3 regions of the Flintibacter hominis genome follow, and region 3 is predicted to be linked to each of the others. Evidence: predicted binding sites of a transcription regulator. Region 3 holds the regulator's gene; each other region holds the start of a gene.
What was found. Region 3 encodes LexA, which represses DNA repair genes until DNA is damaged. Its sites were predicted from a motif close to CNAACANNTGTTNG; they were not measured.
Positions count from the first base shown of each region.

Region 1: the regulator LexA is predicted to act here: its motif matches at 1,538-1,551, upstream of H8S11_RS02705 (putative DNA modification/repair radical SAM protein).
Region 2: the regulator LexA is predicted to act here: its motif matches at 745-758, upstream of dinB (DNA polymerase IV).

Region 1 is NZ_JACOPO010000001.1:561,874-569,294, reverse strand. Features, by position in the region: gene H8S11_RS02715 (TIGR03943 family putative permease subunit) at 1-316, shown strand, start outside; gene glsA (glutaminase A) at 411-1,328, opposite strand; gene H8S11_RS02705 (putative DNA modification/repair radical SAM protein) at 1,576-2,841, shown strand; gene H8S11_RS02700 (TIGR03915 family putative DNA repair protein) at 2,877-3,656, shown strand; gene H8S11_RS02695 (MFS transporter) at 3,950-5,245, shown strand; gene H8S11_RS02690 (glucosyltransferase domain-containing protein) at 5,480-7,084, shown strand; gene H8S11_RS02685 (glycosyltransferase family 2 protein) at 7,089-7,421, shown strand, end outside.
Region 2 is NZ_JACOPO010000003.1:308,641-316,061, forward strand. Features, by position in the region: gene H8S11_RS06765 (SPL family radical SAM protein) at 1-684, opposite strand, end outside; gene dinB (DNA polymerase IV) at 817-2,070, shown strand; gene H8S11_RS06775 (inorganic phosphate transporter) at 2,099-3,130, shown strand; gene H8S11_RS06780 (ZIP family metal transporter) at 3,318-4,058, shown strand; gene H8S11_RS06785 (carbon starvation CstA family protein) at 4,277-5,737, shown strand; gene sigG (RNA polymerase sporulation sigma factor SigG) at 5,799-6,569, opposite strand; gene H8S11_RS06795 (2-thiouracil desulfurase family protein) at 6,704-7,168, opposite strand; gene H8S11_RS06800 (DUF3795 domain-containing protein) at 7,165-7,421, opposite strand, start outside.
Region 3 is NZ_JACOPO010000002.1:211,832-219,252, reverse strand. Features, by position in the region: gene H8S11_RS04345 (DUF896 domain-containing protein) at 1-74, opposite strand, end outside; gene H8S11_RS04340 (DUF4177 domain-containing protein) at 88-309, opposite strand; gene H8S11_RS04335 (YlmH family RNA-binding protein) at 334-1,134, opposite strand; gene lexA (transcriptional repressor LexA) at 1,245-1,862, opposite strand; gene H8S11_RS04325 (DUF975 family protein) at 2,022-2,906, opposite strand; gene H8S11_RS04320 (MBL fold metallo-hydrolase RNA specificity domain-containing protein) at 3,015-4,610, opposite strand; gene H8S11_RS04315 (Cof-type HAD-IIB family hydrolase) at 4,710-5,483, opposite strand; gene H8S11_RS04310 (YabP/YqfC family sporulation protein) at 5,649-5,939, shown strand; partial or broken gene yabQ (spore cortex biosynthesis protein YabQ) at 5,936-6,193, shown strand; gene H8S11_RS04305 (FtsB family cell division protein) at 6,429-6,704, shown strand; gene H8S11_RS04300 (S1 RNA-binding domain-containing protein) at 6,790-7,233, shown strand.

The sequences.
Region 1 (7,421 bases), on a different contig from region 3:
CCAGGAGCACCCTGACCGGTATGTGGGCAAGACCATCACCATGAAAACCCAGGCCATGACCGGCTCCAAGCTGCCCCGTGGCACCTTCGTCCCCGGCCGCAACGCCATGACCTGCTGTGCCGAGGATATCCGCTTTTTCGGTTTCCTCTGTAAGTATGACAGAGCCCGCTCCCTGAAAAAGGGAGAGTGGGTCAAGGTCACCGCTGAGATCCGGTGGGAGCGCGCCGACGTCTACGATGGAGAGGGCGTGGTCCTGTACGCCCAGTCGGTGGAGAAGGCGGAGCGCCCTGAGGATCCCCTGGTATATTTCAGATAAGCAGAACGGCGCCCGGTACTTTGTACCGGGCGCCGCTTTTTTCTTCCCTTTTGGCCGGGAGCATCCGCAAACTCAATCGCTCCCCCCTCCCTTATCAGAAAATACTTAGATACATCCGCTTAGACAACTCCTCCAACACCTTAATACCTGCCAGGCTGTTTCCCTTTCCATCCAGCCCAGGGGAAAAGATACCGATTCCCATTCTGGTGGGCACCACAGCCATAATGCCGCCTCCCACTCCACTTTTGGCCGGCACGCCTACATTGACCGCGAAATCTCCTGAGCCGTCGTACATCCCACAGGTCATCAAAATGGCGTTGACATAGGTGGCATACCGGCTGGGGAAGATCCGCTCCTCTGTCTGAGGCAGCTTCCCACGGTTGGCCAGCACAAAACCGATGTGGGCCAAGTCCTTGCTGTTCACCGAGATGGAACAGGCTTTGAAATAGCAGTCCAGCACCTGTTCCACATCGTCCTCGATCATGCCATAGGTCTTCAGCAGAAAGGCCAGTGCCCGGTTTTTATTTCCCGTCCGCTTTTCCGACAGGTAGACCTGCTGATCCAGATCGATCTCCTGGTCTCCGGCCAGCTGCCTGGTCAGGTCCAGCAGGCGCCGGAATCGCTCCTCATAGTCCTTTCCCTTAATCAGAGTGCACATGGCGATGGCGCCCATATTGACCATGGGGTTCAAGTGGTCGCTGAACAAGGTCTGGTCCGTGACATTGATGGCGTCAAAGGGCTTGCCCGTGGCCTCTACGCCCACCCGGGATCGGACGTACTCCTCCCCGTTGTCCATCAGCGCCAGCAGCAGGAGGATAGGCTTGACCACGCTCTGGATGGTAAATCGCTTCTTGTAGTCCCCCGCCTGATAGTGCCGCCCATCGCTGCGGAGCACATAAATCCCCAGGTCATTGGCATCTCCCTTCGCCAGCTCCGGGATATAAGTGGCCACCTTTCCCTGCTGGGTATAGGGCCGGCAATCCTCCAGTAACTGCTCCAACAACTCTTCCATTCCCCATCCTCCTTGTATTTTTTCAACAGGAGCACTCCATTTTTATGGATTTATTATAGCTGACTTTCATAATAAAGTCAATGAAAGCATAAATTCTTCCCCGTTTCAGAATACATAGGTCAATGCGCAAAACAGTGGCATCTCGCGAAATGTCCAAGGTAGAAAGATTTTTCCTCTTGACATCTCGCTCCTTCTTACTATAATTGTATAGTACAAATGTTCTACATTTGTGTTGGAGGCGAACACCATGGAACTGCTAGACAAGCTGAATATCCTGGCAGACGCTGCGAAATATGACGCTGCCTGCACCTCCAGTGGACTGGACCGTGCAGGACGCTCCGGAACCATCGGAAGCGCCTCCATGACCGGCTGCTGCCACACCTTCTCCGCCGACGGGCGCTGCGTCTCTCTTTTGAAGGTGCTGATGACCAACATCTGTATCTACGACTGCCTGTACTGTATCAACCGACGGACTAACGACGTCCGGCGTGCCGCATTCTCCCCTAGAGAGCTGTGTGATCTCACCATGGGCTTCTACCGCCGGAACTACATCGAAGGTCTGTTCCTCTCCTCAGCTGTGATTCGGAATCCGGATTATACCACCGAATTGATGATTCAGACTCTCCACCTGCTGCGGACAGAGTACCGCTTTGGGGGCTATATCCACGCTAAGGCCATTCCGGGGGCCGATCCCCTCCTCACCCACCAACTGGGCCTGCTCGCCGACCGGTTGAGCGTCAATATCGAATTGCCCAGTGCCAAAAGTTTGGCCCTTTTGGCACCGGACAAGAAAAAGGAGGCCCTTTTGGCCCCAATGAAGCAGATCCGGGATGGCATCTCCCTATCCAAGCAGGAGTTGAAACTATACCGCCATACCCCCCGCTTCGCTCCCGCGGGACAGTCCACCCAGATGATTATAGGGGCCACGCCGGAGAGTGACCGGCACATTCTCGCCCTCACCCAAGGACTTTATGACCGATATTGTCTAAAGCGGGTCTTTTTTTCCGCCTATATGCCCGTATCCACCAGCCCTCTCCTCCCCTCTTTCCAGGACTTTAAGCCCCCGCTCCTACGGGAGCACCGGCTGTACCAGGCGGACTGGCTGCTCCGCTTCTACCACTTCCGGGCAGAGGAGCTGTTGGATGAGAGCCAGCCTAATCTGGATCCCAGGATGGACCCCAAGTGCTGCTGGGCGCTGCGGCATCTGCAATTTTTTCCGGTAGAGGTGAACCGGGCCGACTACGAGGCCCTTCTCCGGGTGCCAGGTATCGGGGTAACAAGCGCCCGGCGTATCCTCACCGCCCGACGGGTGGGTCCACTGACCTTTGAGGGTCTAAAGAGGTTGGGCGTGGTACTGAAACGAGCCCAGTACTTCCTCACCTGTTCCGGTCGTTGCCTGGAGGGACTGCGGGTCAGCGAGGACGGCCTGCTGCGCCACCTGCTCGCTTTGGAGCCCCCCGCTCAGACCTCCCCCATGGGCGAGCAGCTGTCTCTGTTCGACCAAGCTGTTTGAAGCGGGCTACTCCATACTATTCAGGAGGTGATCTCATGCCTTGGACCCAAGTATGCTGCCACTATGACGGCACCTTTTCTGGTTTTCTCACCTGTGTTTTTGAAACATATGTCAATCAGGAAGAACCAGTTGAGTTCCGCACACCGGAGGACCCCTACTGCTCTCTGTACCCCCAGAGAACCATTATCACCGTGGAGGAGCACGCCCAGCGTGTATACCGCTCCTTCTCCCCCAAGCTGGGGCATGAGGGGCGGGAACTGGCCGCTCGCGGATTTCTCACTTGTCTGCCGGAGAAGGAGCTGTGGCTCTGGAGGCTTATCCGCCTGGGCTATGAGCGGGGCCCGGCCTTTGTCCGGGATCTGACCGACCCGACTGTGGACAAGGTACGGAAAGCGGTCCAGCAACTGAACAACGAGGCGCACCTATACACTGGCTTTGTCCGCTTTTCCGACCAGGGCGGCGTGCTGGTCGGAGAGATTGAGCCCAAGAACCGGGTCCTCCCCCTACTTCGTCCCCATTTCTGCTCTCGATATCCCCAGGAGCGATTCGTCCTCCACGACCGCACTCATGGCGAGGCGCTGTTCCACCAGCCGAACCAGTGGGCCATCCTGCCAGTGGAAGATTTTCATCTGGGACCGGCCGGCGAGAGCGAGCTGGCCTACCGCCGCCTGTGGAGATCCTTCTATGATGCGATCTCCATCCGGGGACGGGAAAATCCCAGGTGCCGCATGACCCAGATGCCTAAGCGGTATTGGGGTATGATGACCGAGTTCCAAAAGGAGTGGGACCGTGCCCTGCCGGAGGTCCATGGCTGACCTTAACGCCAGTGCAAGCTCTGACAACACCCTCCGTGGCTGCCGTAAGGCCGCCCCTTGTTTCTCGCCCTATTCCGTGGTATCATTGTCCCTGCCGCCGGTGATGCTACGGCGAGCTTGCCCGAATATGGGCATCTTAGGAGGACAGCACCATGAAGCTTGCCATTGGAGCGGCTCCGCGCAAAGTCTGACCGGGCGGATTTGCGTGGAGCGTGTATTTTCTCATTCCTTACCGCCCCTGCCGGACTTTGCGCCTGTTTTATCCCTATAAAACAAAAAAGGAGCAAAGTCCCATGTCATCTGTCTTTTCTTTTATTGGTGAGCTGAAGTCCTTTCTGATCCTTTGGTTCACCCAGTTGCTGTCCACTCTGGGCAGCTCCATGACCAGTTTCGCCCTTGTGCTCTGGTCGTATCAGGATCGGGGCTCCGCCCTGACCACAGCCCTGCTCTCCGTATGCTCCTATGCCCCATATGTGCTGGTGAGCATCTTCGCAGGTGCTCTTAGCGACCGTTGGAATAAGAAGGCTACCATGCTCTGTTGCGACACCTTTGCCGCCCTGTGCACCTCGACCGTGCTTCTGCTGGCGGCATCCGGTCAGCTTCATATGTGGCACCTATACCTTCTCAACGGTTTGACCGGCCTGATGAACACAGTTCAGCAGCCTGCCGCTGACGTGGCGGTCACTCTGCTGACACCGGAGAAGCACTACCAACGGGTCAGCGGCCTTCGTTCTCTGTCCTACTCGCTGAACAATATGCTGGCTCCCGCCCTGGGCACTGCCCTATACACCCTGCTGGGACTGGAGTGGGTCATTCTCTTTGACCTGGCTACCTTTCTGCTGGCCTTCTGCTCCCTGCTGCTATTCATCCCCATTCCGCAGGGACCAAAGCCGGAGCGGACGGAGAGCCTTCTACGCTCCACCCAGGCCGGTCTCCGCTATCTCGGTGAGAACCGAGGTATTTTAGATCTGATTCTCTTTTTGGCCGCCATCAACCTGACGGCCTCCATGTTCAACGCGGCCCTGCCTGCCCTGGCCCTTACTCGTCCTTGGGGTGGCGAAAACGTCCTGGGCCTGGTCCAGAGCGTCAGCGGTGTGTCCATGCTTGGGGGCAGCATAGCCGCTTCCCTCCTACCGGCCCCAAAAAGCCGGGTACGTGTCATCTGCAATACCCTGCTGTTGGCAATGTCCACAGAAAATTTTATTCTCGCCCTGGGGCGTGATCTTTCTCTGTGGTGTGTGGGCGCCGCCCTCGGCTGGGTGGGTATTCCCATCATGAACGCCAATCTGGACGCCCTATTCCGATCCAGGATCCCTGTGGACATCCAGGGGCGGGTATACGCCGCCCGCAACTCCTTTCAGTTCTTCACCATTCCGGTGGGTTATCTGCTGGGCGGCTTTCTGGTAGATCAGGTGTTTGAGCCTCTCGCCGCCGCTCTTGGTCCAGATAGTCTCTGGGCTGCCCTCTTTGGGACCGGAAAGGGCGCCGGCGCCGCCGGGCTGTTCCTGGCCATGGGCTTTCTGGGTGTGGCCACCTGCCTGCTCTTCCGGCGGGACAAGCGAATCTGGGCCCTAGAATGCCAGGGATAGTCCTCCCATAACAGCAAACAGGTCCTGACCTTATGGTCCGGGACCTGTTTTCTTTCCCAATCCTCCTTCCGTGCACTGTTTGGCCATCCGCTGTAAGGTGATACTGTTTATACGTCCATTGGGCCCGCCAAATTTCTCCTCTACTTTTTTCCTCTCCCTTGCAATATCCCGCAAAACGGCCTATAATGTGGAATGAGATTTTATGTACACTGGCCCCCACATAGGAGGGAACTTATGACCATTGACCAACGGGGCGCCGGTCTGTGGCGCCGGATCGCTCCCGCCCAGCGGACCGCCTTTTTCAGCTGCCTGATCACAGGCCTTTTAGTCCATTTGTACGCCTTCACCAACCTCATCCCCAACTCTGACGGCTTGAGCCGGGTCCATGATCTTCAACAGATGACTATCTCCGGCCGCTGGTTTCTCCATTACGCCTCCGCTCTCAACAGTTACACCCAGATGCCGGCGGCCATCGGCCTGCTGTCCCTGCTCCTCCTGGGAACCGCCGCCGCCCTGACCGTCAGTCTGCTTCGGCTGGACAGCCGGGTACTCGCTGGGCTAGCCGGTGCGGTGATGGCTGCTTTCCCAGTGATGGGATACACCTTTTTATACCTGTTTACCGCTTCCGCCTACTGTCTGGCTATTTTGCTCGCGGTGCTGTCCGTCTGGCTGGCTAGGCGGGGAACCCTTCTGAGTTGGGCGGCTGGAGTGGTGGCTCTCGCTCTGTCCATGGGGACTTATCAGGCCTATGTGACTGTGGCCATCTCTCTGTCCCTACTGGCAGTGTTTCGGGCTGCTCTGGACCCTGAGTTCACCTTCCAATCCACCCTCCGCCTAGGTCTCCGGCTGATGGCCTATTTGGCTGCCGGCGCCCTGCTGTACTACGGTGTCCTTCTGCTGTTCCTACAGTTCAAGGGCCTGGAGCTGTTATCCTATCTGGGAATGGACGCCGCCAGCTCCGGCTATCCCTTCGGTCAGCTTCCCCGGCTTATCCTGGATTCCTATAAACAGGTGGTGTCCTTCTTTTTTCTTCCCGGCTCCGCCAACGGCTTCGCTGATTTGTGGATGGTCATTCTGGATCTGGCCGCTCTGGCTTTGGGGGGAGCCTGCTTTCTCCTCCACCTGGGGAAAAAGGGGCTTTATCGGGATAGGTGGCGGCCCCTGACCGCCCTGTCTATGGTCGCCCTCCTGCCTCTGGGCATGGACTTTGGCCAGATCCTCAGCCCATGGTCTGTCCCTACTCCCCTAATGAAATACGCCTTTGTATCTGTCTATCTTCTGGTCCTCCTGGCCGTCGGGCTGTTGGACAGTCAAGGGGCCTCCGCCGGTCCTGGGGCCTGGGTCCCTCCCGCCGCTGTCCTGTGGGGAGTGCTTCTGCTGGTGTTCTGCCTGAATACCAACAATCTGCTGTACACCGCCTCCGCCCAGGCCCACCGGGCTACAGAGAGCTATCTCACCCGGCTTTTTGCCCGTGTGGAGGCCTGCCCCGGCTATGAGCCGGGGATGGAGGTCGCTATCGTGGGCGCTATCCCGGAAGATCAGCTGACGGCCCAGATTGACATCTACGATCAGGTGGACCATTACAGTGTCCCCCGTGATACAGTGGCCCCCCTGAACAAGCACATCTACTACTACCTGAACGACTGGCTCAACATTCCCGTGGCGGAACCTGACGAGGACACCATGATCGCTGTGGCCGCTTCTCCGGAGTTCCAGTCCATGCCCCTCTACCCCGCCCAGGGCAGCGTCCAGATGGTGGACGGCCGAGTGGTTGTGAAGCTCCAGGAGGAGTACACCCCAAAATCTGACTTCGAGATCGCTTATGAGAACAGGAGATAAGCAAATGGAAGACACCCTAAGATCCGGCCTGCTGTCCGTCGTTCTGCCCTCCTACAACGAGGAGGCCTCTATCCCACGGGCGGCGGACACCATTACCGCCATCCTGATAGATGCGGACATCCCCCATGAGTTAGTATTCGTGGACGACGGCTCCCGGGACCGCACCTGGACCGTCATTCAGGAACAGGCGGGCCGCCATCCCCAGGTCCGTGGGGTCCGCTTCTCCCGGAATTTCGGCAAAGAGGCCGCCATCTTCGCCGGTTTGGCCCAGGCCCGTGGAGACTGCACTTTAGTCATGGACTGTGATCTGCAGCACCCGCCAGAGAAGGCGGTGGAG
Region 2 (7,421 bases), on a different contig from region 3:
CAGTCCGTTTAGAAAATGCTCCCTCTGCCCATCCCGCATGGTCACACCGAAGGCCGAATAGACGAATCGTGCTCCCGCCTCGGCAGCCGCCTCCGCCACCGACAGCACATTTTCTACGCTGTCCTCCAGCCAGGGCAGGACCGGCATAAGCAGGACACCGGAAAAGATCCCCGCTCCCGCCAGCTCCTTCAGCGCCGCCAAACGGCGGCTGGGTGAGGGAGCCCCCGGCTCGATCTTGGCTGCCAGCGCGTCGTCTGTCGTAGTCACCGTCAGTTTACAGATCACTGGGGAATGGCGCTGAATGAACTGATACAGGTCGATATCCCGGACGATCAGATCACTTTTTGTGGCAGCCGCCACCCCACATCCGTAGGCGTCTATCAACTCTAGGGCATGACGGGTCAGTTCCAGCTCCTCCTCGAAGGGGTTATAGGGGTCGCTCATGGAACCCATATTGATAAATGCCGGACGCGTCTTTCGGGCCAGGTCATCCCGCAAAATAGTGAGGGCCCCAGCCTTTGCCTTCACGGTATCAAAATCTGGATTTTGATAACAGCTGCTTCGGCTGTCACAGTAGAGGCAGCCATGACAACATCCACGGTAAATATTCATGGTATGGTCGGTACCAAACCACTCCGTACCTCTATTTCTATGGAGCAGATGTTTAGCCGGTATATATTCCATGTCCTCTCCCCTCCTTTTTTCTTATCCTACCAGTCTCTCCCCTTTCCTGTCAAGAAAATTCGAACATTAGTTTGACTTTTTTCTTGGCCTGGAATATAATTTTTTTATTGAATGAAAAGGAGGCGCTGTCCGGTGGAACGGGTCATCTTTCACTGTGATTTAAATAGCTTTTACGCCTCGGTAGAGCTGCTGGACCATCCGGAGTTGCGTCACCTGCCGGTGGCGGTATGCGGAGACCCTAACAGCCGCCACGGCATCATCCTGGCAAAAAATGAGCCTGCCAAGCTTTTTGGCGTCAAGACCGCTGAAACCATCTGGCAGGCCAGAAAAAAATGCCCCGAACTGGTCCTTCTTCCCGCCCACCATGACCGATACCGTGAGCTATCCAGGCAGATCAACCGGGTATATCAGGACTACACCGACCTGGTAGAGTCCTTTGGGATTGATGAGAGCTGGCTGGATGTCACTGGCACCCTCCATCTCTTCGGCGGGGATCCGGAGGCGCTGGCGGACCAGCTTAGAGAGCATGTGCGGGGCAACTTTGGGCTGACCATCTCTGTGGGAGTGTCCTTCAACAAGGTCTTTGCCAAATTAGGCAGCGATTACAAAAAGCCAGATGCTACCACGCTCATCACCCGGGAAAATTTTAAACAGATTGTATGGCCTCTGCCGGTCACCGACCTGCTCTATGTCGGGCGGGCCGCCTCCCGGACTTTTGATCGCTTTGATATCCACACCATCGGCGACCTGGCTCGCTTTGATCGGGAGCAACTTTTTCTTCTGCTGGGTAAAAATGGCGCCCAGCTCCATGACTTTGCCAGTGGGGAGGACCGCTCCCCCGTCACACCCGCCGCCCAGTACGTCCCGCCGAAGTCAGTGGGCAATGGTCTCACCTTTTCTCACGATCTGCGGGGGCAGGAAGATATACAGGCTGGGATCACCCGCCTTTCGGACCAAGTGGCTGCCCGCCTTCGTCGGTATCACATGAAATGTAATGGTATTTCACTTGCCATACGGGACCCTGCCTTTCGGGATATCATCCGGCAGCAGCGGCTGGACTCCCCCAGCAATCTGGCCCGAGAAATCAGTCAAGCCGCCATGGGATTGGCCAAAAGCTGCTGGAATATGGATCATCCCGTCCGAGCCCTCACTGTAACAGCACTCTCTCTGGTCCCGGAGGAGGAGGTCTCGGCCCAGCTGGATCTGTTGGCCTTCGGCCAGGACAAAAAGAGAGAGCGGCTGGAAAAGCTGGAGGAAACAATGGATAGCATTCGGGCCAAGTACGGAAAATCTTCCATCTCCCATGCCTCCTCCACCCAGGCCGCCGGCGGCAGCGGCCATGCGCCCCCGCCTGGAGGCTCCCGGTCATATCTGGAGGAGGAGTAGCATACAACAGGGGCATGGAGGTGAACCCATGCCCCTGTCTTTTTTTGCTTTCCTCGACCAGTTGACGGGCGATCCAGCTCTGGCACTGATTGTTCTCCTCACCCTCGCGGTACTGCTGGTCAACGGGTGGACCGACGCACCCAATGCCATCGCCGGGGTAGTGGTGACTGGAGCACTCCCCTTCCCTTTGGCTGTCCTGCTGGCGGCTGTATGCAACTTTCTGGGAGTGCTTTGTGTCACCGCTGTCTCTACTTCTGTGGCGGAGACCGTCTATTCTATCGCCAGCTTTGGCGGCGGCTCCCGCGCGGCTCTTACCGCTTTGTGTGCCGCCATGGCCGCCATCGTGCTCTGGGCCGCGGCTGCCTGGCTACTTGGCATTCCTACCAGTGAGAGCCACGCCTTGATTGCTGGTATCTCTGGCGCCGCGGTGGCTCTGGAGGGTGGCTTCTCCTGTATCCGCTGGGACAGTTGGGCCAAGGTTCTCCTCGGTCTGATTCTGTCCACCGCCGCCGGATTCTGGGCTGGACAGTTGTTTCAAAGTGCCTTAAAACCTGTAAAGGCTTCCAACCATACATTTCTTTTGGCCCAGCTTCCCGGAGCCGCAGGAACTGCCTTTCTTCACGGTGCCCAAGATGGTCAAAAGTTTCTCGGTGTATTTCTCTTGGGGACGGCATTGGCCCAGGGTCGCGGAGATGAACAGACCTTTCTCATCCCTATCTGGCTTATGATTTTGTGTGCTGGCTTTATGGCCGCCGGTACCCTTATGGGGGGCAGGCGCATCATCGAAACAGTCGGGCGTGAAATGGTGTCGATTGGCCCGCGAGAAGGGCTGTCTGCCGATTTGGGCAATATTTTCTGCCTCATGACCGCCACTCTGCTGGGCCTTCCCGTCTCAACTACCCATACCCGCACAGCCGCTCTGCTCGGTGTGGGAGCAGCGGGGGGCGGTGTTGTGGACTGGTCCGTTGCCGGCAAAATCGCTCTCGCCTGGGCCCTTACCTTTCCTGGCTGTATGGCCATCGGCTACTGGATGGCCAAGGTGTTTCTGGCGGTCTTTTGAATAGAGCGCCGGGTGAATATCAGTCACCCGGCTCACCCCTCTCTGATCCGGCGCATAGCCTATTCTGGAAGCACCCGCACAGGCGCGGACCGGCTCCGGACATCGCGCCGCCGTTTTCAGAAAGGGAAATTACATCGTGACACAAGCACTTTTATGGGCTGCCGGCGGAACTGGGTTCACTGCCCTGATGACCGCTTCCGGCGCCGCTATGGTCTTTCTGTTCCGCAAGCAGTCCTCTCGCTCTCTTCAGCGCGTCCTACTTGGATTTGCCGCTGGCGTGATGATTGCCGCCAGCATGTGGTCCCTGCTCATCCCAGCCATTGAGGAGGCGGAGGCCATGGGAATGCCCGGTTGGCTGCCCGCCGCTGGTGGATCTGTCCTTGGCATCGTTTTCCTTTTGTCCATGGACTATCTGCTCCCCCACTTCACACCGGAATCCTTCCACTGCAAAGAGGGCGAAACCTCCCGCCGCCGCACCGCCCTCCTGGTACTGGCCGTAACACTGCACAACATCCCGGAGGGGATGGCGGTCGGCATCTCCTTTGCTTTGGCTGCCCACAGTGGCGATCCCTCCCTCCTACCCGCTGCTACCGCCCTCGCCATGGGAATTGGCATCCAAAATTTTCCGGAAGGGGCCGCTATCTCCCTGCCCCTGCATCAGGAGGGAATGGGCCGTAGAAAGGCTTTTCTCATCGGGGCGGCCTCCGGCGTGGTGGAGCCTATCTTTGCCCTGCTCACTGTACTGGCTGCCGGGGCGATCCAGCCTCTGCTCCCGTGGCTGCTCTCCTTTGCCGCCGGCGCCATGCTCTATGTCGTGGTGGAGGAGCTCATCCCAGAAGCTAATCTCACCGAAGGGGGACATACCGGCACTCTAGGCGTCATGGCAGGGTTTCTCATTATGATGATCCTGGATGTGGCTCTTGGCTAAGTCCGCTGTTGACCCACTTTTTTCACAAAATCCTCGTTCACAAAATTTTAGTAAAAATTTCGATTTGGGGGTTGATTTTCTCAAGAAGCGTGATATAATGAAGCCGCCTTTTAAGGGATAGCTCAAAGTTTCCTTTGCTTCCCAGACCTTTAGTGGAAAATAAAGGCCTTTTTCATGTCTTTCGTCATGGAAAAGCAAATTAAGAGGAGGAGAAATTTATGATCACGTTCCTGATCTCCCTCGTAGTCCTTGTGGTGGGATTCGCACTGTACAGCCGTCTCATTGAGCGGGTGTTCCGTGTGGATGACCGGCAGACCCCGGCGGTCGCCCATCCGGACGGCGTGGACTACACCCCAATGAAAACTTGGCGTCTGTTCCTGATCCAGCTTTTGAACATCGCAGGTCTTGGCCCTATTTTTGGTGCTCTGGCCGGCGCTTGCTGGGGGCCCCGTGTATATTTGTGGATTGTCTTTGGTACTATCCTGGGCGGCGGTGTCCACGACTTCCTGTCCGGCATGATGAGCGAGCGCCACGACGGCGCCTCTATCTCTGAAATCGTGGGCATCTACTTAGGCAAATTCATGCTGCAGGTCATGCGTGTCTTCTCGGTAGTCCTGCTGATCCTGGTCGGCGTCAACTTCTCCAAGAACCCCGCCCAGCTTTTGGCTATTCTGACTCCTGAAACACTGGATGCCAACTTCTGGCTGGCTGTCGTGCTGATTTACTACTTTATCGCCACCTTCCTGCCCATTGACAAGGTCATTGGCAAGTTGTACCCCATCTTCGGGGCCTGCCTCATCATCATGGCCCTTGGCCTCATGGGTGTAATGCTGATTGACCCCTCTTACCGCGCCGCGATGCCTGAAATGTGGCAGTATATCGGCGTGGAAGGGATGGGGCACCCCACCAACACTCCTATCTGGGCCCAGATGTTTGTCACTGTGGCCTGCGGCGCTATCTCTGGCTTCCACGCTACCCAGTCCCCCATGGTCGCCCGCTGCATGACCTCTGAAAAAGAGGGGCGGAAGGTATTTTACGGCGCCATGGTCGCTGAGGGCGCTATCGCTCTGGTCTGGGCTGCTGCTGGTGTCACCTTCTATGGCAATGTGGCTGCTCTGAACGAGGCGCTGGCTGGTGGTCAGTCCGTTGTTGTCGAGAACATCTGTTCCTCTATGATGGGCCCTGTCGGCGGTGTCTTGGCCCTGCTGGGTGTCATCGCCTGTCCCATCACTTCCGGCGACACCGCTTTCCGCTCCGCCCGGTTGACCATCGCCGACTGGTTCAAAATCGATCAGGGCAATTGGAAGAACCGTCTGCTCCTGTCTGTCCCTGTGCTGGGCATAGGAGCCCTGATCACCCAGTGGGGTGACTTCGCCACTCTCTGGAAGTACTTCTCTTGGTCCAATCAGACCCTGGCTATGATGGTCCTGTGGGCTGGCGCCGTCTATCTGCATCGCAACGGCTTCCCCCCTGTAGCCTGTTTCATGGCTGCTTTACCCGCTACCTTTATGTCCGCTGTCTCTGTGACCTACTTTGTCCAGGCTCCTGAATGTCTGAATATGTCCACCACCCTGGCCTACCCGCTGGGCATCCTGGTAGCCGCCCTGTTCCTGGGTATCTTTATTTGGCGTGAATGGGTCATGCGTAAAAACGACGTACTCAACCCCGCCACTGTCTAAACGTATTTTCTCCACAACTGTTTTTAAGAGGCCGCCTGACAGGATCTGTCAGGCGGCCTCTTTACATCTCTTTCCGTATCTGCCTTAATGCATTCTTTTCCAGCCTAGATACCTGCGCCTGCGAGATTCCGATTTCAGCGGACACCTCCATCTGAGTCTTGCCCTGAAAAAAACGCATAGACAAAATCTTTTTCTCCCGTTCAGACAGGTGCGACACCGCTTCCTTCAGTGCGATGCGCTCCAACCACATCTCATCTGTATTTTTGCTGTCCCTGACCTGGTCCATCACACATATGGTATCCCCACTGTCGGAGTACACTGGCTCATAGAGAGACACAGGCTCTAAAATTGCGTCCAGCGCAAAGACCACCTCCTCCCGTTTGATGTCCAGGATGTTGGCGATCTCCTCCACTGTGGGCTCTTTCTGGTGTTGAGCGATATAGGCCTCCTTGGCCTGCAACACCTTGTAGGCCGTATCCCGCATCGCTCTGGATACCCGCATAGTGCTGTTGTCCCGCAAGTAGCGGCGAATCTCTCCGATGATCATAGGCACTCCATAGGTGGAAAACTTAACATCCAGGTCCGTGTTGAAGTTATCGATAGCCTTCATCAGCCCAATGCAGCCCACCTGAAATAGGTCATCAGCATTCTCGCCCCGGTTGGAAAATCGCTGTATCACAGACAGGACCAAACGTAAATTCCCCGATATCAGTTCCTCTCTGGCCTGCTGGTCTCCCTCCTTCGCTCTCAACAGCAGCGCACGGGTCTCCTCGTTTTTCAGCACCTTTAACTTTGATGTATTAACACCGCAAATTTCCACCTTGTGCTGCATATAAAAACCTCCCGCCCCAGTGATACTGTGTTTCCAGTATCTCCGGGGCGGAGGGTTTCATACGGGGTCAATGGCCCTTAAATTTTTTATCGTCTGACCCTTTTCGATGGATTTTGCTCTGATGTACGATACAGTTACATCTCAGATGGCCACGCCGTCGGATCATATAGCCAACTCTCCAAATTTTCCTCGTCCATGACCCGAAGGCCCGCCTCTGCCAACAGACGGGCCGTGATGCCCCATCCGGCCTTGATGGTGTGGGTAAAGCTGCCGTCATAGATTTCGCCGCAGCCACAGGACGGAGATCTGGCTTTGAGCACCGCCACCGTGCAGCTATGCTCTCTTGCGATTTTAAGGGCCGCCTCTGCCCCCGCCCGATATGCGTCGGTGACATCCTCTCCATCTTCGGTGATGACCCTACCATCCGCCTGCACCTCGGCCGGCGCCCTGGGAGTGTCCAGACCTCCTAGCACCTCAGGACACACCGGGACCAGCGTATGTCCCGCTTTGTGCAGTTCGATGACTTGGCGGTCCAGACGGCTGCAGCCGTCATACCGACAGGGTTCCCCTAAAAAACAGTAGCTCACCAAAATATTCATAAATGCTTCCCTCTACTTCTTCTCTTTTGTTTTTTATTCAGCTTCAGTACTAACCCCTGCTGCTCTGCGATTTTCTGAAGGGCCTGTGTCATACAGGCCGCACGCTCCTTTTCAGACATCTCTTTTGTGGAAAGGGAAGTCACTTGCTGGACAGCATGGCGCAGGTCATCCAGCTCCAACAGGTAGACCGCTGTGGTGTAAAAGCTTTTCTTCCGTCCGTCGTTCCATTCCCCTACTAGCAGTTCCAAAATAG
Region 3 (7,421 bases):
TCTGGGGTGAGGCCGGCGGGAGACTTGGTCTTCCGGGCCAGCTCATTGATGCGGTCGATCTTCTTCTGCTCCATGCCTTTCCCTCCCTTATTCCTGTTCTATCTCGCGTTCAAATACCAGCTCGATGGTCTCAATATGTCCAGAGGCCCGCTGAACGCTGGGCAGATAGCCCACATAACGCCAGCCGGCGGCGGCCCGGCTTCGAATGACTTCCTGGTGGCCCTCAGTCCGGATGCCGACGCCGCCGAACAGGCTGTACCCCCCGGCGGAGAGGGCCAGAACCTCAAATTCATATTCATAGTGTGCCATAGCTGTACCCTCCTATCCGGCGGCTTAAATATATCTCTCCAATACCAGCATGGTCCGTCCCTTTTTGGACTGGCCGGGGATCTCCCGGACCACGCACTTGCCCAGTCCGCGGCAGGTGAGAATGTCTCCCACATCCACCAGCTTGTCCCCTTTGAGACACTCCCGGTGGTTGACGGCCGCCTTGCCGGCGGAGATATAGGCCATGGCTTTGGAGCGGGACAGGGAAAAACCGGCGGCAAGCACCGCGTCCAGGCGAGGGGTGGCGACTGTGTCCCGGATGAGCCTTACCTTCGCCTCTCCAGGGGAAAGGGAAGCCAGAGGAATTTCCCGGAGCTTTAACCGCCAACGCCCGGCGGACTCCCACTGGGAGAGGAGAATGGGCAGTACCTCCCGGAGCAGGATCACCTGACAGGTCCTGTCGCCAGGGAGCAAGATGTCCCCCAGCTTTTCCCTCGTCAACCCCAGGCCCATAAGGGAGCCCAGAATATCCCGGTGTCTTAACTCGGAACCGGGAGGGAAGGCGGCCTCCAATGCGGCCAGCGGTCCCTCTGGGTCCAACAGGAGGTCGTTCTCATCCTGCCAGTCGGGGAGGAAGGCGCACAGGGCCCGCTCTGCGCCGGGAAAGCCACCCCAAAAGATATGGCGGGGCTGCCCCCAGGCGTTGAGTAAATCGGTGACAGAGGCCTGTTCACCCGGCGAGAGAAAGGGGGTATGGGCTGGGATGCCCCGGTCCTGAGCCAGTTCCAGCTTGTCCAGCACACGGGCCAGCAGCACCCGCTCCGCCCCGTCACGGGCGCAGCGGTCCAGAAGCTCCTTCTTGGTCACGACCCTTCTCGCCTCCCTCTGTTTGCCTGTTCAGTATACTGGACAGGACCTGGGATTGTCAACGAAAAAAGCCGGCCATGGGGAGCATGACCGGCCGCAGAGGGACAAAATTAGTACCGTCGGACTACCGCCACCACCTTGCCAACTATCTCGGCTTTGGTGCCGTCGATAGGCGGGTAATCAGGGTTTTGGGGAAGAAGCCAGGTGCGGCCGTCTTTTCTATGAAGGGTTTTGACGGTGGCCTCATCCTCAAAAAGGGCCACTACGATCTCACCATTCCGGGCCTCCTGCTGGCGGTGGACCACCACCAGGTCACCGGGCAGAATCCCGGCGTTCAGCATGGACTCGCCCCGGACCGTGAGGGCGAAGTGCTCCCCGGACAGACCGGCAGTGTCGAAGGTGAGGTAGTCCTCAATACACTCTTGGGCCAGGATAGGGGAGCCGGCGGCTACATTGCCAAGGATGGGTATTTGGTTGGCGTGGGGGTCCTCCTCCTCTGCCACCGGGCCCATGGATGCCCCCGGCAGGGAGATGGCGCGGGTCTTGCCCTCTGCCTTGACGATGACACCGGCCTCCTCCAGCCCCTTCATGTGGAAGTGGACGGTGGAGGGGGATTTCAGTCCCACCGCCGCGCCAATCTCCCGGACCGAAGGGGGATAGCCGTGCTGATTGGTAAAGGAGAGGATATAGTCATAGATCTGCTGCTGCTTGGCGGTCAGTTTGGCCATGGCAAGGGCTCCTTTCGGCAGACGGACAGAAAATTACACACTAAAATTTAGATGTATTTTATCATACATTTGTACGAATGTCAAACGAATGTTCCAAAAATAAGGAAGCCTCTAAAAAAACGCCAGGACCTAGAGGTCCTGGCGGGTAGCTTTGGATGTTCAGAGAGGGGGCATCTCCACAGAACCCTCCCGCTGGAGGCGCAGCCGGGCGTCGTAGAAGCCGGCCATGGTCACGGAGCGGTAGGGATAGAGCCACAGCTTTACCGGGATGGAGGCCAGCAGGAGAAGAAGGGCGGAGCGGGGATAGGAGAGGATAATCTGATAGACCATGTAGGCATCCCCGTAGTGCTCCAGGGAAAGAGACTGGAAGAAACCGCCCTGGACCAGAACCAGAAGTAGTGCCAGTGAGTAGAGAAGCAGGTCAAGCAGTTCCCAGCCGATGAAGGAAAAGGCCAGCTTGAACATCTCCCACTTCCATCCCCGCGTCAGCTCCACACTGCGGCGGACCGCGGCGAAGGCCCCATGGTCAGGGTGGTCGGCCAGCAAATAGTAGGCCAGGGCGTAGCGCAGAGAGACCCAATAAGAGAAAATCATGATGCCGGCAATTAGAACGGGGATCACAAGGAAGGAGAGGCTTGGGGAGAGAAGAACCGGAATTAGGACCAGCCAGACGACGGGGATGCACAGCAGGGACCAGGCCAGCATGTGGAGAAAGATCAGAATGGAGGTCATGATAACCAGCAGGGCCACGGAGAAGCCATCGGCTAGGGCGCCCAGTCCGGGAGACAGCTTCCGGGAGGTCCACATGGACCATAGCGTAAAGCCAAAGCCAACTACCGTGGAGTACAGGGAGAGGAGGATGGAAAGGAACAAAGCCGGCAGACTGATGTTTCCTGTGTCCGGGGCCGGAACAAGCAGGCCGGCCAGGGTGGAAACACCAGTGGTCATCAGCAGATATACCAAGGTGACCACCCAGAAGGAAGGACGGGAGACCCGAATGGCCTCCCTAGCCTGCCTTTTCAGTTCTCTGCGGTCGATCTCCATAAAAACTCTCCGTTCTTACTGTCATAGTTGGGGAAGGGCGCCGCTGCCAGCAGGAGCGAACCTTCGCTCCGGTCCATCCGCGCTGCTCGCGGCGGCTCAAACGCCTCTCTATTCCCACTTGTCCATGATTTGCCGAAGCTGATCGGCCAGCTTGGACAGATCCTTGTTGGAACGGCCCCGGCTGCGGCTGATAAGGTCGGCCAAGTCCTTGGACACATCTTGTAGCCGCAGGAAGGCGGCGGAGGGAGCGGAGGCGCCGCCTGTGGTCCGCTTGCTCTCCAGAACAACGCCCTTTGCCAGCATACGATTTCCCAGCAGATCATAGACCTCCTCATAGAGAGGCGCGTGGGCGGGGATGCCCCGCTCATTCAAATCATTTGCAAAGAGGTCTGTGATCTCACTATCCCCGTGTACCACGAACACTTGGTCCGGCTTGGGGGAGAAATGGCCGATCCAGTCCAGCAGGTGATCCCGGTCGGCGTGAGAGGACAGGCCGGGGAAATTCAGGATCCGGGCCCGGACGGCGATCTCCTCACCAAAAAGCTTTACACTTTTGGCCCCCTCCAGCAGACGGCGGCCCAGAGTGCCCTCCCCCTGATAGCCCACAAAGACCACAGCGCATTCGGGGCGCCATAGGTTGTGCTTCAGGTGGTGGCGGATGCGGCCGGCATCGCACATACCGGAGGCGGAGATGATGATTTTAGAGCTCTTGTCCATATTGAGAGCCTTGGATTCCTCGGTAGACTGGGTCAGGGTCAGGCCGGGGAAGGTGAACAGGTTGTCGCCACCCTGCAGGACGGCAATTGCCTCCTCGTCCAGGTAGCCGTGAAGATCGCCAGCGTAGATCTTGGTGGCCTCAGCGGCCAGGGGAGAGTCCACGCAGACGGTAAAGTTGGGGACCGATTTGACCATCCCCTCATTTTTGATCTCTCGAAGGAAGTAGAGCAGCTCCTGGGTACGGCCCACGGCGAAGGAGGGGATAACAATGTTGCCACCTTTGGAAAACACGTCGTCAATGAGGGCGGCCAGGGCCTCGGTATAGCTCTCTGGGGGCTGGTGGTTCCGGTCACCGTAGGTGGACTCCATGATGACATAATCCGCCTCTGTCACAAAGGAGGGGTCCCGGATGACAGGCTGGTCTACGTTGCCCAGATCGCCGGAGAAGACCAGCTTCTTGGTGACACCGTTCTCAGTGGCCCAGATCTCCACACAGGAGGAGCCCAGCAGATGGCCGGCGTCGCAGAAGCGGACCTTTACCCCCTCGCACAGCTCGAAGATTTGTCCGTACTCCTGGGTATTGAGGAGCTGGAGGGCCTCCTCCGCGTCTGTCAGGGTGTAGAGGGGCTCTACCTCCTCCCGGCCGGCCCGCTTTCCCTTCTGGTTCTGCCACTGGGCATCGCTCTCCTGAATATGAGCGGAGTCTCGGAGCATGATGGACAGCAGCTGGGCGGTGAGCCGGGTGGTATAGATGGGCCCGGAAAAGCCCTCCTTGACCAGCAGCGGAATGCGGCCGGAGTGGTCGATATGGGCGTGGGTGACCAAAACATAGTCGATGTAGCTGGGGGAAAAATCCAGGGCGTTGTCATCGTGCTCGTCCCGGCCCTGCTGGAGACCGCAGTCGATCAGGATCTTCCTGCCGTTGACTTCCAGACAGTGGCAGCTGCCGGTGACCGCGTGGGCCGCGCCAAAAAACGTAAGCTTCATGTAACAGTTCCTCCTTCGGTGCCGATTCTTGTCTTTATTGTACACGGACCAGGGAAGAAAATCCACAGGAAATTGTAAATTATGTGTAAAAGACGGGGGCTACAGCAGACCGAAATGTTCCAGAGCGGACAAAATACCGTCCTCATCCACTGTTCCGGTCACAAAGTCGGCGTGAGAGCGTACGAGAGCGTCGGCGTTGCCCATGGCTACTCCCACATGGGCGTGGCGGAGCATAGGAATGTCGTTTTCCCCATCGCCGAAGGCCATGGTGTCCTCCAGGGAGATGCCGAAGAAGTCCAAAATGGCGTCCATACCCTGGTCCTTGCCGCCGCCTGGGGAAATAATATCCACGAAATCTGGGTGCCAGCGCATGACCTCCAGTCCTGGGAAGGGGTCTCCTAAAGCCTGCTGCTCCTCCCGGGTGAGGAAGGCGGTGGCCTGAAACACCTGTCGCCCTTCCGCCCGCCGGGCGGGAGCGGAGGGGGGGAGGGGGACAGCTAGCTGCTTGGGGAACACCTGAGCCCGCGGCCCCGGGTTTACAAGGTAGCAGTCCTCCTCCTCCAAAAAGATACAGGGGATAGTGGAATGCTCCATCAGCTCCACCAGAGCTTTCACCCGCTCCGGAGCGAAGGGGACGCTTCGAAGCACCCGGTCCTGAGCAAAGCAGTATTGGCCGCTGAGGGTGATGCAGCCATCGAAGGGAAAGAGATCCCGGACCGACTGACTCATGACTTTGTGGCGGCCTGTGGACAGGAATAACCGGATTCCCTTCTCCCGCAGGCGGTGGAGGCCCTCCAAGACAGCGGGAGAAATTGTGTGGGTCTGGAAGCTAACCAGAGTGCCGTCGATATCAAAAAAAATGGCTTTTACCATGATACAATCAAACCTTTTCCAATAGGATTCGCATGAACAAAACCTATTGTACACTAAGAACGGGCAGATTTCCAGACGATCTTTTCTGGAAGGGAGAGCAGCGGCGAAAAACAGGCATAAAAGCCCCCACTTGTCCCATAGGATGGAGCAAAAGGGGGTGAAAACATGGCCTATGAAAATGAGAAGCTTCGGCCGGACACAGGCCACCATGTGATCCTAGAGGACCGGGAGCAGCTAATGATATCGGGGGTGGAGGAGGTGGAAAGCTTTGACGAGAGCGCCATCTTCCTGACAACTGCCCAGGGGGGGCTGGAGATCCAGGGGGAGGGGCTCCACATCGAAAAGCTGTCCTTGGACGGAGGAGATCTGAAGGTCGAGGGGACGGTGAACGCCCTGATCTACGAGAGCGGCGGGCGGGAGCAGGGCGGTCTGCTGGGCCGCCTATTCGGCAGATGACCATCGATACCGTTCAGCAGGGTCAGGCTCTGTGCCAGGCTCTGGCGCTGGGGGCGCTGTTTGGGCTGCTGTACGACCTGTTCCGTATTCTGAGAGTCCGGGTGAAGCTGCCCGTGGTGGGTCCCCTGCTGGATCTGGTGTTCTGGCTGGTGGCCACGGGGACTCTGTTTCTCTGGTCCCAGGGGGCCTGGGGGGGACAGATCCGTTTCTACGGCGCCTTGTTCTGCATGGCGGGGGGAGGGGTATACTTCTGGGTAATCAGCCCCTGGTTTTTGAAGCTGGGCTACTTTATGGCGGATATCGTCACCTTCCTTTTGGGAATTTTGACCTTCCCGCTGGCCCTAGGGAGGGCTGTTTTAAAAAAATTCGGAAAACTTGCGAAAAATACCTTTCTTTCCGGCGTGAAATGGTATAGAATAGGACAGAAAACCGAGGAGATGGAGCGCGCGGTCCGCCGACGAGCCGCCAGGGAGAGAGGAGAGGATGTCTATGAAGCTGAAGCGAGCTGGGTTTTTGACCAAAATCGTGGTGCTGGCCCTGCTGATCTATATGGCCACCTCTCTTCTGGACCTGAGGGGCCAGATACAGACAGCCCAAGTCCAGCGGGATACGCTGGCCCGGCAGGTCAGCGACCAGCGGCTGGAAAACCAGGAGCTGGAGGCCGCCATCGAAAACAGCGACGATCCTGAGATGCTGGAGCAGGTGGCCCGGGAAAAGGGCCATGTGAAGCAGGATGAGATCGTCTATATCGATGTGGCCAACTGAGCGATCCAGTCAAACGGGCTCTCCAGCGCCGTAATCTGTGTGTGGCGGCGCGGGGAAATTTACAAGGAGGATATTTCGGTCAGTTATGGAGTTTGGTGTTGGGTCCATCTTGGACGGTAAGGTAACGGGAATTACAAAGTTTGGGGCCTTCGTGTCCCTGCCGGAGGGAAGATCCGGCTTGGTCCATATTTCAGAGATCGCCTATTCCTATGTCAACGAGGTGTCCGACCACCTACAGGAGGGGCAGGAGGTCAAAGTGAAGGTCATCGGCATCGACCAAGCCAACCGGATCAACCTGTCCATCAAGCAGGTGGCTCCGCCCCCCCAGCGTGGCCCCCGTCCCAACGGAGGCGGCCGCCCCAGTCAGGGCGGCGGACGGCCCATGGGCTTTGCCCGGCCCGCCCCCAAGGAACCCAGCGATTTTGAGGACCGGCTCAAGCAGTTCATGCAGTCGTCAGACAGCAAGCTGTCCGAGTTGCGCTATATTGAAAAAAAGGGCGGGAACCGCCGGGGAGGCGGCCGCCGGTAAGCGGGATATGACAGGGCCGCCGCATATGCGGCGGCCCTGATTTTCACAAAAGAAAACGCCCCGTATGGGGCGTTCAGTCCCACGGGAAGAAAGATACCGTGGGGAAGCATATTGGTCGAGCCGTTTTAACTGTAACAAAATATCTCAAAAGAGTCAATGGGAGCCTTTGTCGCTTCCTGTCAGTGGAG